DNA from 4 places in the Streptomyces sp. 1222.5 genome. Region 4 is predicted to be linked to each of the others. Evidence: riboswitches for the same ligand, from Rfam matches in the RefSeq annotation. Region 4 holds a riboswitch; each other region holds the start of a gene.
What was found. A riboswitch is a leader RNA that binds a small molecule or an ion and turns the genes downstream of it on or off. The one in region 4 is predicted to bind thiamine pyrophosphate.
Positions count from the first base shown of each region.

Region 1: linked by a shared signal. The riboswitch ahead of thiC (phosphomethylpyrimidine synthase ThiC) and the one ahead of BLW57_RS12060 (thiamine ABC transporter substrate-binding protein) in region 4 are both predicted to bind thiamine pyrophosphate.
Region 2: linked by a shared signal. The riboswitch ahead of thiO (glycine oxidase ThiO) and the one ahead of BLW57_RS12060 (thiamine ABC transporter substrate-binding protein) in region 4 are both predicted to bind thiamine pyrophosphate.
Region 3: linked by a shared signal. The riboswitch ahead of BLW57_RS01980 (purine-cytosine permease family protein) and the one ahead of BLW57_RS12060 (thiamine ABC transporter substrate-binding protein) in region 4 are both predicted to bind thiamine pyrophosphate.

Region 1 covers NZ_FNSZ01000001.1:4,519,071-4,522,428, reverse strand. The annotation lists gene thiC (phosphomethylpyrimidine synthase ThiC) at 31-1,815, opposite strand; TPP riboswitch at 1,808-1,981, opposite strand; gene BLW57_RS20235 (YibE/F family protein) at 2,062-3,358, shown strand, end outside.
Region 2 covers NZ_FNSZ01000001.1:6,247,851-6,251,208, reverse strand. The annotation lists gene BLW57_RS28240 (NAD(P)/FAD-dependent oxidoreductase) at 1-1,116, opposite strand, end outside; gene BLW57_RS28235 (avidin-fold protein) at 1,149-1,499, opposite strand; TPP riboswitch at 1,553-1,664, shown strand; gene thiO (glycine oxidase ThiO) at 1,662-2,843, shown strand; gene thiS (sulfur carrier protein ThiS) at 2,840-3,052, shown strand; partial or broken gene BLW57_RS28220 (thiazole synthase) at 3,057-3,358, shown strand, end outside.
Region 3 covers NZ_FNSZ01000001.1:395,150-398,507, reverse strand. The annotation lists gene BLW57_RS01985 (dihydrofolate reductase family protein) at 1-398, shown strand, start outside; gene BLW57_RS01980 (purine-cytosine permease family protein) at 475-1,875, opposite strand; TPP riboswitch at 1,865-1,960, opposite strand; gene BLW57_RS01975 (hypothetical protein) at 2,234-2,713, opposite strand; gene BLW57_RS01970 (AfsR/SARP family transcriptional regulator) at 3,028-3,358, shown strand, end outside.
Region 4 covers NZ_FNSZ01000001.1:2,723,497-2,726,854, reverse strand. The annotation lists gene BLW57_RS12070 (hypothetical protein) at 152-337, opposite strand; gene rlmN (dual-specificity RNA methyltransferase RlmN) at 545-1,651, shown strand; TPP riboswitch at 1,675-1,782, shown strand; gene BLW57_RS12060 (thiamine ABC transporter substrate-binding protein) at 1,864-2,937, shown strand; gene BLW57_RS12055 (ABC transporter permease) at 2,976-3,358, shown strand, end outside.

The sequences.
Region 1 (3,358 bases), 1.8 Mb from region 4:
CCACACCCGGGCCGCCGCTCCCCGCACCGCTCAGTCGGCGATCGGCAGGTACACCCGGTTGCCCGCTGCCGCGAACTCCTTCGACTTCTGCGCCATGCCCTCCTCGATCTCGGCCTTGCTGCCGCCGTGTTCGCGGCGGATGTCCTGCGAGATCTTCATGCTGCAGAACTTGGGGCCGCACATGGAGCAGAAGTGGGCCGTCTTGGCGGGCTCCGCCGGGAGGGTCTCGTCGTGGAACTCCCGTGCCGTATCGGGGTCCAGGGCGAGGTTGAACTGGTCCTCCCACCGGAACTCGAAGCGTGCGTCGGACAGCGCGTCGTCCCACTCCTGCGCGCCCGGGTGGCCCTTCGCGAGATCGGCCGCGTGGGCGGCGATCTTGTAGGTGATGACACCGGTCTTGACGTCGTCCCGGTTGGGCAGGCCCAGGTGCTCCTTGGGCGTGACGTAGCAGAGCATCGCCGTGCCCCACCAGGCGATCATCGCGGCACCGATGCCGGAGGTGATGTGGTCGTACGCCGGCGCGACGTCCGTCGTCAGCGGGCCGAGCGTATAGAACGGAGCTTCATCGCAGATCTCCTGCTGAAGGTCGATGTTCTCCTTGATCTTGTGCATCGGGACGTGCCCCGGGCCCTCGATCATCGTCTGTACGTCGAAACGCCTGGCGATGCGGTTGAGTTCCCCGAGCGTGCGCAGCTCCGCGAACTGTGCCTCGTCGTTGGCGTCCGCGATGGAGCCGGGCCGCAGGCCGTCGCCCAACGAGTACGTGACGTCGTAGGCGGCGAGGATCTCGCACAGTTCCTCGAAGTTCTCGTACAGGAACGACTCCTTGTGGTGCGCCAGGCACCACGCGGCCATGATCGAACCGCCGCGGGAGACGATGCCGGTCTTGCGGTTGGCCGTCAGCGGTACATGCGCGAGCCGCACCCCGGCGTGGACGGTCATGTAGTCCACACCCTGTTCGGCCTGCTCGATGACGGTGTCCTTGTAGATCTCCCAGGTCAGTTCCTCGGCCCTGCCGTCGACCTTCTCCAGGGCCTGGTACAGCGGCACGGTGCCGATGGGCACGGGGGAGTTGCGCAGCACCCACTCGCGGGTGGTGTGGATGTTGCGCCCGGTGGAGAGGTCCATGACCGTGTCGGCGCCCCAGCGGGTCGCCCAGGTCATCTTCTCGACCTCCTCCTCGATGGAGGACGTCACGGCCGAGTTGCCGATGTTGGCGTTCACCTTCACCAGGAAGCGCTTACCGATGATCATCGGCTCGATCTCCGGGTGGTTGACGTTGGCCGGCAGCACGGCGCGGCCGGCTGCGATCTCCTCGCGGACGACCTCCGGAGACACGTTCTCCCGGATGGCCACGTACTCCATTTCCGGCGTGGTCTCCCCGCGGCGCGCGTACGCGAGCTGGGTCACCGCCTCACCGCGACGACCGCGGCGCGGCTGACGCGGACGCCCGGGGAAGACCGCGTCCAGGTTCCGCAACCCGCCGCGCGGCGAGGTGTGCTTGATGCCGTCGTCCTCGGGACGGACGGGACGGCCCGCGTACTCCTCGGTGTCGCCGCGGCCGACGATCCAGTTCTCCCGCAGCGGCGCCAAGCCCCTGCGGACGTCGGTTTCGACGAGCGGATCCGTGTACGGGCCGGATGTGTCGTACAGCGTGACCGACTGCCCGTTGGTGAGGTGCACCTGACGGACCGGCACCCGCATGTCGGGGCGCGAACCCTCGACGTACGCCTTGTGCCAGCCGATGGACTTCCCGGCCTCCTGGGTCTTCTCACCCTGAACGGAGGCAGGCGTGCGTGCGTCCTTGTTGGTCATGAGACCTACTCCCTACGCCGGCATTACCCGGTAACAGGTTCGGCGGTCGACGCAGCGGCTTCCGTCGGCCGATGCTTCCCGTGAGACGTCGTTCCACGTGAAACATCGCGAATACGGAGGTCAGCGCCCTCTCAGCCCGGTGCTCCGAGCTCCCGCGTGTGCAAAGGTGCCTCCACGCTAGCGTCATATGTGGCGCGGTGAACAGTGGGCCCCTGCCGTTCTTGCGATGATCTGGTGGTGACCAGGATGGAGCAGTACCCGTACCAGCCGCCCGAGCCGCGCCGCCCGGACAGCCCGGCAGCGGGCAGCCGACGAGGGGACGAGCGCGCCCACGGGCAGGAAGCGGGTGACGGGCACGGCCACCCTCACCACGGCCACGACGAGGCGCACACCCGCCCTCAGACGCTCGGTCACAGCCACAGCCATGGGCCCGCCGCGCCCGTCTCCCGGCATCTGCGCAAGGTCATCGCGGCGATCCTGGTGCCGTTCACCGCGGCGGTCCTCGTCGGCCTGGTGGTGCTGTGGCCCGGGGGAGCGCCGTCGCACAAGCGCACCGGCGTCGGCTTCGACCGGCAGACCCAGCAGGCCACGGTGACCCGGGTCGTCGAGGTGAGTTGCAAGTCGGTGAACGCCTCCGGTGGCACCCCGGCCGGCGACACCTCGACCGCCGAGGGCGGCGCCGGGGCACAGGAGACGGGCGGCACCTGCAAGAAGGCGACCATCCGTGTCGACACCGGGAAGGACGAGGGCCGTACGTTCACCGAGATCGTGCAGCCCGACCAGTCACGGCAGTTGCACCAGGGTGAGAAGGTCGTGGTCGCCTACGAGCCCGCGGCACCCAAGAACCTGCAGTACTCCGTGGCGGACGTGAACCGGAAGTTCCCGATGGCGCTGCTCGCCGGGATCTTCGCGATCGCGGTCGTCGTGGTGGGCCGGCTGCGCGGGGTCATGGCGCTGGTCGCGCTGGCCGTGAGTTTCATGGTGCTCACCTTCTTCATCCTGCCCGCGATCCTTCAGGGCTCGAATCCCCTGCTGGTGGCCGTCGTCGGGGCGAGCGCGATCATGCTCATCGCGCTCTACATGTGCCACGGGCTGTCGGCCCGGACGTCGGTCGCGGTGCTCGGCACCCTGGTCTCCCTCCTGCTGATCGGCGTCCTCGGCTCGGAGTTCATCGACTGGGCCGCCCTGACCGGCAACACGGACGACAACACCGGTCTGATCCATGGGCTCTACCCGTCGATCGACATGAGCGGCCTGCTGCTGGCCGGCGTCATCATCGGCTCGCTCGGCGTGCTGGACGACGTCACCGTGACGCAGACGTCGGCGGTCTGGGAACTGCACGAGGCCAATCCGGCGATGGGCTGGCGCGGGTTGTACCGGGCCGGCATCCGCATCGGCCGCGACCACATCGCATCCGTCGTCAACACCCTGGTCCTCGCCTACGCCGGTGCCGCGCTGCCGCTGCTGCTGCTGTTCTCCATCGCGCAGAGCAGCGTCGGGGCCGTGGCCAACAGCGAGCTGGTGGCCGAGGAGATCGTGCGCA
Region 2 (3,358 bases), 3.5 Mb from region 4:
CGCCAGCAGCGCCACCAGCCGGCCCTCGCGCAGCCAGCACACCGACCAGGCGGCGCCGGCCGGGTCGCCGCGCCACACCAGGCGGTCCGCCGCGGCGTGGTGCCCGGCGTACTGCACGAAGCGGCCGAACTGCTCGGACCAGAAGTACGGCACCGGGTCGTAGAGCGCCGGGGTCTCGCCGAGGATGTTCGCGGCGACCGTGCGGGGCCCCTGGAGGGCGTTGTCCCAGTGGTGGACGAGCAGCCGCTCGCCGTAGCGGGCGGAGGGGAAGGAGGCGCAGTCGCCGACCGCGTACACGTCCTCGGCCCCGGTGCGCAGGCGGGCGTCGGCGACGACCTCGCCGTGCGGCCCCAGCTCGATGCCGGAGCCGGCCAGCCAGCCGGTGGCCGGGCGGGCGCCGATGCCGACGACGACGGCGCCCGCGGGCAGCCGGGTGCCGTCGGTCAGCACCACCGCGCCCGGTTCGACGCGCTCCACGCGCGCGCCGGTGCGCAGTTCGGCCCCGCTGTCGGCGTACCAGGCGGCCATGGGCGCGGCCACCTCGGCGGGCAGGGCACCCGCGAGCGGCCGGTCGGCGGCCTCGACGACGGTCACCGCGCAGCCCGCCTCCCGGGCGGCCGTGGCGAACTCGGCGCCGATCCAGCCGGCGCCGACGACCACGATGTCGTGCTGCCGGAGCAGCACGGGCCGAAGCCGTTCGGCGTCGTCCAGGGTGCGCAGCAGGTGCACGCCGGGTACGCCCTCGGTGCCGGGCAGGGTGATGGGTTCGGCGCCGGTGGCCAGGACCAGGACGTCGTAGGGCACCGGGCCCGCCTCGGTGTCCAGCACGCGTGCGGCGGGGCGCAGGCCCTGCGCCTCGCAGCCGAGCCGAAGCTCGACGCCGAGGGATTCGAAGTCGACGTCGAAGGCGGAGCCCTCGGCCGTGCCGAGCAGCACGGCCTTGGACAGCGGCGGCCGGTCGTACGGCTGGTGCGGTTCGGCGCCGATGACGGTCACGGCTCCCTCGAAGCCCTGTTCCCGCAGGGCGACCGCGGTCTGCACCCCGGCCATGCCCGCGCCCACGACGACCACGCGCCGTTCCTGTGACGTGCCCTGTTGCGGTGTCTGCTCGCTCACCCGATCACCATAGACAACTGACGAAACGTCAGTCAGGGGGCGTGCTCGGTGACCTGCTCCACAACGCTCGTACCGCTGCCCGGAGCGGACTCCCACTCCCAGGTCTCCTCCAGCCGCAGCCGGCCGTCGGGCAGCTCCACGACGGTGGACACGCAGTGCCCGCAGGCCGTGGTCCCGTCGGTGCGCAGCTGCACGTACCGGAAGTCCAGCCGGTCGCCCTCGCGGGTCCCGACCAGATGGCCGCGCACGACCTCGCCGCCCGCGTACTCCGCCCAGACCTCGCCGTCCTTCTCGTGGTAGGCGAACCGGGTGCGGGTACCCACCTGACCTGGGGCCTGGTCCGCGACGGGGGCGAGGATCAGACCGTCGAGCGAGCGGTGCATGACGGAGGGCTCCCTTACGGGTGACGAGCGGGGCGGGCTAGGGTGGCCACCGTACAAGCACTCGCGGGAGCCCGGACGCACCGGGCTGAGAGGGAGGCTGGCGGCCTCCGACCGTACGAACCTGATCCGGGTCATGCCGGCGAAGGGAGGGGCTGGACGCCCATGTCGTCACGTACGTCCGACGTCCTCGTCATCGGGGGCGGGATCATCGGTCTGGTCACGGCCTGGCGCGCGGCGCAGCGCGGGCTCACCACGGCCGTGGTGGACCCCGAGCCCGGCGGCGGGGCCGCGCGGGTCGCTGCGGGGATGCTCGCCGCGGTCACGGAACTGCACTACGGCGAGGAGACGCTGCTCGCCCTGAACCTGGAGTCGGCGCGCCGCTATCCCGGCTTCGCGGCCGAGCTGTCCGAGCTGACCGGCCACGACCTGGGCTACCGCCGGTGCGGCACCCTCGCGGTCGCGCTGGACGCCGACGACCGCGCCCACCTGCGGGAACTGCACGCGCTCCAGCAGCGCTCGGGCCTGGAGTCGGAGTGGCTGTCGGGGCGCGACTGCCGGCGTCTCGAGCCGATGCTGGCGCCCGTGGTGCGCGGCGGACTGCGGGTCGACGGCGACCATCAGATCGACCCGCGGCGGCTGGCGACGGCCCTGGTGGCCGCGTGCGAGCACGCCGGGGTGGTCTTCCACCGCACCTGGGCCGAGCGGCTCGACGTCGTGCGCGAGCGGGCCGCCGGCGTCACCACGGCGGACGGCACCGAGCTGCGCGCGGAGCAGGTGGTGCTCGCCGGCGGAAGCATGAGCGGGCGCCTCGCGGGCGTGCCGGACGCGCTGCTGCCGCCGGTCCGTCCGGTGAAGGGGCAGGTGCTGCGGCTGGCCGTGCCCCGGCGGTTCGCGCCGTTCCTGAGCCGGACCGTGCGGGCCGTGGTCCGCGGCAGCCAGGTCTACCTGGTGCCGCGCGAGAACGGCGAGCTGGTCGTCGGCGCCACCACCGAGGAGCTGGGCTGGGACACGACGGTCACGGCGGGGGGCGTGTACGAGCTGCTGCGCGACGCCCACGAGCTGGTCCCGGGCATCACCGAGCTCCCGCTGACCGAGACCCGGGCCGGACTGCGGCCCGGCTCCCCCGACAACGCCCCGCTGCTCGGCCCGTCCGGCCTGGACGGACTGCTGCTGGCCACCGGGCACTACCGCAACGGCGTGCTGCTCACGCCGGTCACCGGGGACGTGCTGGCGCACGCGCTGGCCACCGGTGACCTCCCCGAGGAGGCCCGCCCGTTCACGCCCCAGCGTTTCACCGCCCCGCCGCCGGAGCGGCCCGCACGTCTCATGGAGCAGTCCGCATGACCCTCAGCCTCACCGTCTCCGTCAACGGGGAGCACCGCGAGATCGCCCCGGGCACCGCTCTCGACGCCCTCGTCCGCACCCTCACCGCGGCGCCCTCCGGGGTGGCCGCCGCCGTCAACGAGACGGTCGTGCCGCGCGGCCAGTGGGCGACCACCGCGCTCGCCGAGGGCGACCGCGTCGAAGTACTCACCGCAGTCCAGGGAGGCTGAACCGATGGCCGACGACCCCTTCGTCCTGGGCGGTGTGCACCTGGACTCCCGGCTGATCATGGGCACGGGCGGCGCGCCCAGTCTGGACGTGCTGGAGCGGGCGCTGACCGCCTCCGGCACCGGGCTGACCACGGTCGCGATGCGGCGGGTGGACCCGTCCGTGCACGGCTCGGTGCTGTCGGTGCTGGAGAAGCTGGGCATCCGCGTGCTGCCGAACACGGCGGGCTGTTTCACCGCCGGGGAGGCCGTGCTGACCGCGCGCCTCGCCCGGGAGGCACTGGGCACCGACCTGGTCAAGCTGGAGGT
Region 3 (3,358 bases), 2.3 Mb from region 4:
TGCTGTACTGGGAGACCGCCGATCAGGACCCGTCGCTCGACGACTCGAAGCTCGAATGGGCGGCGCTCTGGAAGCAGCTCCCCAAAGTGGTGTTCTCCACCAGGCTGTCGGAGGTCGAGGGCCATGCCCGGCTCGCTTCCGGCGGCTTGACGCAGGAGATCGAGCGGTTGCGCGCCGAGCCGGGGGAGGGCGACATCGCGATCGGCGGCGCCGCCCTCGCCGCCGAGGCGGCCGCGCTGGATCTGATCGACGAGTACCGGACGCTGGTCTACCCGGTGCTCCTCGGCGGTGGCATCCCGTTCTTCCCCCGGCACGAGCGCCGCGTGGATCTCGAACTCGTCGAGACCCGCACCTTCAGTTCGCGAGTCGTCTACCTCCGCCACCGAGTGACGCGCTGAGCCGAGTCCCGGAACGCCACCGCACACGATCCGCCCAGCAGGGGCAGGCAACTCCCCCAGGAGGAGCGGGCGCGGGTCAGGACCGGCGTCGTACCCGCAACGGCGCATAGACGAGCAGCGCCGCGAGGAACGCGACGGGGTAGGCGAGGTCGGCGCTGTGCAGGGCCTGGGCGACCGGACCCACGTACAGGCTGGTGCTCATGAACGGCACCGCCACGGCGAAACCGACGACGAACGCGGTGACGGCGGGCCACCACGGCTGCGGCGCGGCTTCCTCCTCCGCCAGGTCGACCGGGCGGTCGCCGCGCGCCCGTGCGCGGGCCACCCAGTCGACGATCACGATCGCGACGAACGCGGGGATCCAGTAGCCGACGAACAACAGCACGTTCTGGAAGCGGGCAGTGGTGTCAGCGGCGTGCATCCACAGCACGAGCGGGAAGCCGAGCGCCGCGGCGAGCGCGGCGGCGACCGGCCGCGGAAGCCGCACTCCGATCGTCTGCAGCGCCAGCGACCCGCTGTAGTCGTTCATGGCGTTGCTGCACAGGGCCGCGACGGCGACCGCGAGGAGTCCGAACGCGCCGAGCGCGCCGCCGCCGAGCAGATGGTCGACACCGCGGGCGGTCTGGTCGGTGAACTCAGCGGCGCCCCACAGACCGAGCGCCTGCACGGCGACGAAGGACACGCTGACACCGAGCAGGGTGCACCAGAACATGCTGGAACGCGACGCCGTGCGGGGCAGGTAGCGGCTGAAGTCACTGGCGTACGGGGCCCACGAGAGCGCGAGACTCAAGGCGATGGTGCAGGTCAGCACGAACGCTCCCGCCTGGTCGGCGCCGTGCACGGTCGCGGCCGTCGCGGGCTGGGTGCCGTGCACGAGCTTCACCGCCAACGCGACGAGCGAGGCGGCGAGCGCGAAGGTCATCACCGTCTGCAGGCGGTGGATCGCCTCGTACCCGATCACGCCGAGCGCCCCTTGGGCCATGAGCATCACCAGGACGCCCAGCCAGAACGGCCAGCCGAACAGCTGGGCCAGCGCGTCGCCCCCGAACAGGCCTATCAGGGCGTCCCAGGCGATGGAGGACAGCCACTGCAGGGTGCCCGGCAGAGCCACGGCCCGTCCGAAGGCCAGCCTCGCCAGCGGGAGTTGGCCCGCCCCGGTCCGGCTGCCCCAGGTTCCCAGGTAGGCCGTGGGCACCGCGCCGAGCACGGTGCCGAGCACCACGGCGAGCAGCGCGGTGGCGAAGTCCAGTCCGAGGGCCGCGCCGACCGTACCGGTGAAGACGCCGGTCATCGTCAGATTGGGGGCGAACCACACGGTGAACAGCCGGCGGGGGCTGCCGTAGCGAGCGTCCTCGGGCACCGGCGCGATGCCGCGCGCCTCCACTCGCAGATCTCCGGGGGCGGTCGGCATCCGGCCGTCGAAGACACCCCGCGACTCGGCGACGGCCGTCTCTTCATGGGCATACGGCAACGACATACGACATCCCTCCGCCAGTCCTAACTGGTTCAGGTTCAACGGGTGTGATCTCAGCCCCCGTGCAGGGGCACCCCGTGTCCAGGTATGCCGGCCAGAATAGCCCGGTCCGGTGACCGGTTCAGGTCGGGGGAGGGGAGGGCCGGCCGGAAGCGTGCGGCGCCCGTCGGCCGACTGCCCGATGCGTGCGCGTGCGTAGTCGGCCGTTGACACTCCGTAAGGGGGCTCGCCGCGTGAGATGCCTCGACGCGTCGGCGCCGTCGTGGGGTGGGCGCGGGCCGCGGAGGCCGGTCCCGCCGGAAGGCGGCGGCACACGCGTGCCGCCGCCTTCCTGGGAATGCCCGACTACCAGCGGCTCCCCTCAGGCCTGCACGAGTACGGTGCACCAGACCTCGTTGTGGTCGCCGATGCCGCAGTCGCCGATCTCCCCGCTGCGGATCTTCGTCCAGACCCCCTTGGCCCGCCAGTGCCAGGTGCCGACCCGCGAGAACCGCTCGTGGTAGCCGTGCGTGGCGAACGTGAAGGCGTCGACGTCCTTGCCGGTGCCGTTGCCGCCCCGCGTTCCGTTGCCGAACGACTCCTGCTTGCACTTCGCGTGCTTGAACTCGCTCCCGGTGCCGCCGCCCCAGTTCCACACGTCGCAGTAGTGCGGGCCCTCGCCGAGACTCATCGTGTAGTGCATCGTCTCGCCGGTCCGGTTCTTCACCGCGCCGCACAGGGGACCCACACAGCCGTCCGCGGAGGCGGTCGTCGCCCCCGCGACGACCGCTCCGGACGCCATGAAGGCGGTCGCGACGACGGCGACGGCCGTCCGGTTGGCTCGGGACATTATCTTGCGCATGACAATTCCATTCTCTTGTTGCGTCGGGTTGGTCACGTCTGACGCGACTGCCGGCGGGGCGGGCGGACACGCCGCTCCCGGGAAGGCTCCGGGAGCGGACGTCGGTGTTCCCCCTGCACGCGGTGCTTGCCGCGATCCGCCTGACGGCATGTGAGGTGAGGATCTACGGTGAACCTTGCGGAAACCTTGTGACGGCTGCCCGGCCGGCGGCCCCGGAGCGAACGACGGAGGACTGAGGGCATGCCGGCCCTGCCCGGCGGACGAACACCCCACCGCGTGAAGCCCGTTCCCTCCTCCCTCCCGCGTGAGGCGCGATGAACCTGCACCTGCTCGGACCCTTGGAACTGCGCGTCACGGGGCGCGCGGTCGACATCGGGGAGCCGCGTCGCCGAGCGGTCCTCGCGGCGCTGGCGGCCGACACCGGCCGACCGGTCCCCGCGAGCACGCTGGTGGACCGGGTCTGGGACACCGCCGCGCCCGACGGCGCCCGCTCGGCCCTCTACTCCCACATCAGCCGTCTGAGGCGGCTGTTCGACGGCGCGGCATCCACGGACGGCGTGGCGCCCACGGCAGGCGGTGACGGGGCAGCCGTACCCGGTACGCCGCTTCGCATCGCACGCACCTCCGGCGGATACGTCCTGGAGG
Region 4 (3,358 bases):
GCGGGGAGCAGCGGTCACTGGCGGACAACGCTCATGAGAACGGCCCCTGACCGGGTTACCTGGTCAGGGGCCGTTTCACCTGGCGGTGGGTGTGGGATTTGAACCCACGGTGACTCGCGCCACGACGGTCTTCAAGATCGCGTCCATTGGGTCATGAGTAGAAGTTCGCCCAGTACTCCTCGTGGCTCTTGGTGAAGTCGGCCGGACGTTCCCGTCGCAGCACCTCGTAGCGTGCGACGTAGGCGTCGAGGGCTTCATGCAGAGAGCAGCCGAGGTGATCACGTAGCGTCTTCAGCCCGATGATGATCCGCCCAGCGACGATCATGTCGTCGGCCACGCCTGCATCCGTCTCGCTGTTGCCAGGACCCATAGGGTGATCACACCCCACCTCCACAGCCAGGTCAACGCGTTATCCCGCGCTGTTTCTGGGCCGTCTCTGGGCCGTCCGAGGGGGATCAGCGGCGACAGACGACGACCGCCAGCGACAGGTGTCCAGCCCGACACCCGCAGGTCACCCAATTGGATCTGCGACACTGGTACAGCCATGCCTAAGCCCGGAGAACTCATCTTTGTCGCGCCGCGCGGAGCCAAGAAGCCGCCGCGGCATCTCGCCGACCTCTCGCCCGCCGAGCGCAAGGACGCGGTGGCCGAGATCGGGGAGAAGCCGTTCCGTGCCAAGCAGCTCTCGCAGCACTACTTCGCGCGGTACGCGCACGACCCCGAGCAGTGGACCGACATCCCCGCCGGGGCGCGCGGCAGGCTGCAGGAGGCGCTGTTCCCGGAGCTGATGACCGTCGTACGGCATCTGTCGACCGACCAGGGGACCACGCGCAAGACGCTGTGGCGGCTGTTCGACGGGACGCTCGTGGAGTCCGTGCTGATGCGGTACCCGGACCGGGTCACCATGTGCATCAGCTCGCAGGCCGGGTGCGGGATGAACTGCCCGTTCTGCGCCACCGGCCAGGCCGGCCTCGACCGGAACCTGTCCACCGCCGAGATCGTCCACCAGATCGTGGACGGCATGCGGGCGCTGCGCGACGGCGAGGTGCCCGGCGGTCCGGCGCGGCTGTCCAACATCGTCTTCATGGGGATGGGCGAGCCGCTCGCCAACTACAAGCGGGTCGTGGGCGCCATCCGCGCGCTGACCGATCCGGCCCCGGACGGGCTCGGTCTGTCCCAGCGCGGTATCACCGTCTCCACCGTCGGGCTGGTGCCGGCCATCCACCGGTTCGCCGACGAGGGCTTCAAGTGCCGGCTCGCGATCTCCCTGCACGCCCCCGACGACGAGCTGCGCGACACCCTCGTCCCCGTGAACACGCGGTGGAAGGTGCGCGAGGTGCTGGACGCCGGGTTCGACTACGTCGAGAAGAGCGGCCGCCGGCTGTCGATCGAGTACGCGCTGATCCGGGACATCAACGACCAGGCCTGGCGCGGCGACCGGCTCGGCCGGCTGCTCAAGGGCAAGCCGGTGCACGTCAACCTGATCCCGCTCAACCCGACTCCCGGTTCCAAGTGGACCGCCTCCCGGCCGGAGGACGAGAAGGCGTTCGTCGAGGCCATCGCCGCGCACGGCGTACCCGTCACGGTCCGGGACACCCGTGGCCAGGAGATCGACGGAGCCTGCGGTCAGCTCGCCGCGACCGAGCGGTAATCTGGCCACGTTCCGACAACCTCATATTCCGACAGGGGAGCGCCACAGCGCTGAGAGTGCGGCAACCGGGCCGCAGACCCTCTGAACCTCGCCCAGGTCATTCTGGGTAGGAAGTTCGGTCTTTCACTCAAGCTGTTGCGCCCTGCCCGGGCCCCCTCGCGGGACCCGGGCGGGGCCGCGTCTCTTCCTGGCCAACCCCAGGAGGACATCCAGTGCACAACAAGACCTTGGTGGCCGTGGCGGTCGGGCTCGGCCTGATCAGCCTGTCCGCGTGCGGTTCCGGCGAGAGCAAGGCGTCCGGTGACAGCAGGACCGTTACCCTGGTCAGCCACGACTCGTGGGCCGTCTCCAAGAAGGTGCAACGGGACTTCGAGAAGCAGTCCGGCTACAAGCTCAGGATCCTCGAGGACGGCGACGCCGGCCAGGCCGTCAACAAGGCCATCCTGACCAAGGACCATCCGCAGGGCGACGTCTTCTTCGGCGTCGACAACACCCTGCTCTCCCGCGCCCTCGACAACGGGCTGTTCCAGCCCTACACGGCCAAGGGCCTCGACAAGGTCGGCGCCCCGTACCAGCTGGACAAGGACAAGCACCGGGTCACGCCCGTCGACTACGGCGACATCTGCGTCAACTACGACAAGGCCTGGTTCAGCAAGCACAAGCTGGCCCCGCCGCGGACCTTCGCGGACCTCGCCGAGCCCGCGTACAAGAACCTCCTCGTCACCGAGAACGCGGCCACCTCCTCGCCCGGCCTCGGCTTCCTGCTCGGCAGCGCCGCCGAGTACGGCGACCAGGGCTGGCAGGACTACTGGAAGAAGCTCAAGGCCAACGGCGTCAAGGTGGTCGACGGCTGGGAGCAGGCCTACTCCCAGGAGTTCTCCGGCTCCACCGGAGGCAGGAAGGCCGGCGGTGACCGCCCGCTCGTGGTCTCGTACGCCTCCTCGCCGCCCGCCGAGGTGATCTACGCCAAGAAGCGGCCCGGCACCGCCCCGACCGGAGTCGCCACCGGCACCTGCTTCCGGCAGATCGAGTTCGCCGGGCTGCTCGACAACGCGCGGAACACCAAGGGCGGCAAGGCGTTCATCGACTTCCTGGTCTCCAAGGAGTTCCAGGAGGACATGCCGCTGAACATGTACGTCTACCCGGTGGTGCGGGGAGCCGGGGTGCCCACCGAGTTCACCGAGTACGGCCCGGCCGCCGAGCACCCCGAGACCATGGCGCCCGGGAAGATCGCCGCCAACCGCGACCAGTGGGTCAAGTCGTGGACGTCGCTCGTACTGAGGTAGCCGTGTCCCGGCGGGGGAGCGCGGCGCGGCTCGGCCTGATGGCCCTGCCCGTCGCGTTCTTCGCGCTGTTCTTCGCCTGGCCCGTGGCCGCGATCGTCACGCGCGGGCTGAAGGCGGACGGCGCCTGGCGATTCGGGCGGATCGTGGACGTGGTCACCCAGCCGGACATCCGGCACGTGCTGTGGTTCACCACCTGGCAGGCGCTCGCCTCCACCGCGCTCACCCTGCTGCTCGCGCTGCCCGCCGCCCATGTCTTCGCCCGCCTCGACTTCCCGGGCAAACAGCTGCTGCGGGCCGTCGTCACGGTTCCGTTCGTGCTGCCCACCGTCGTCGTCGGCAGCGCCTTCCTGGCGCTGGTCGGCCACAACGGGCTGCTGGACGAGCTGTGGGGGGTACGGCTGGACACCACGGTGTGGGCGAT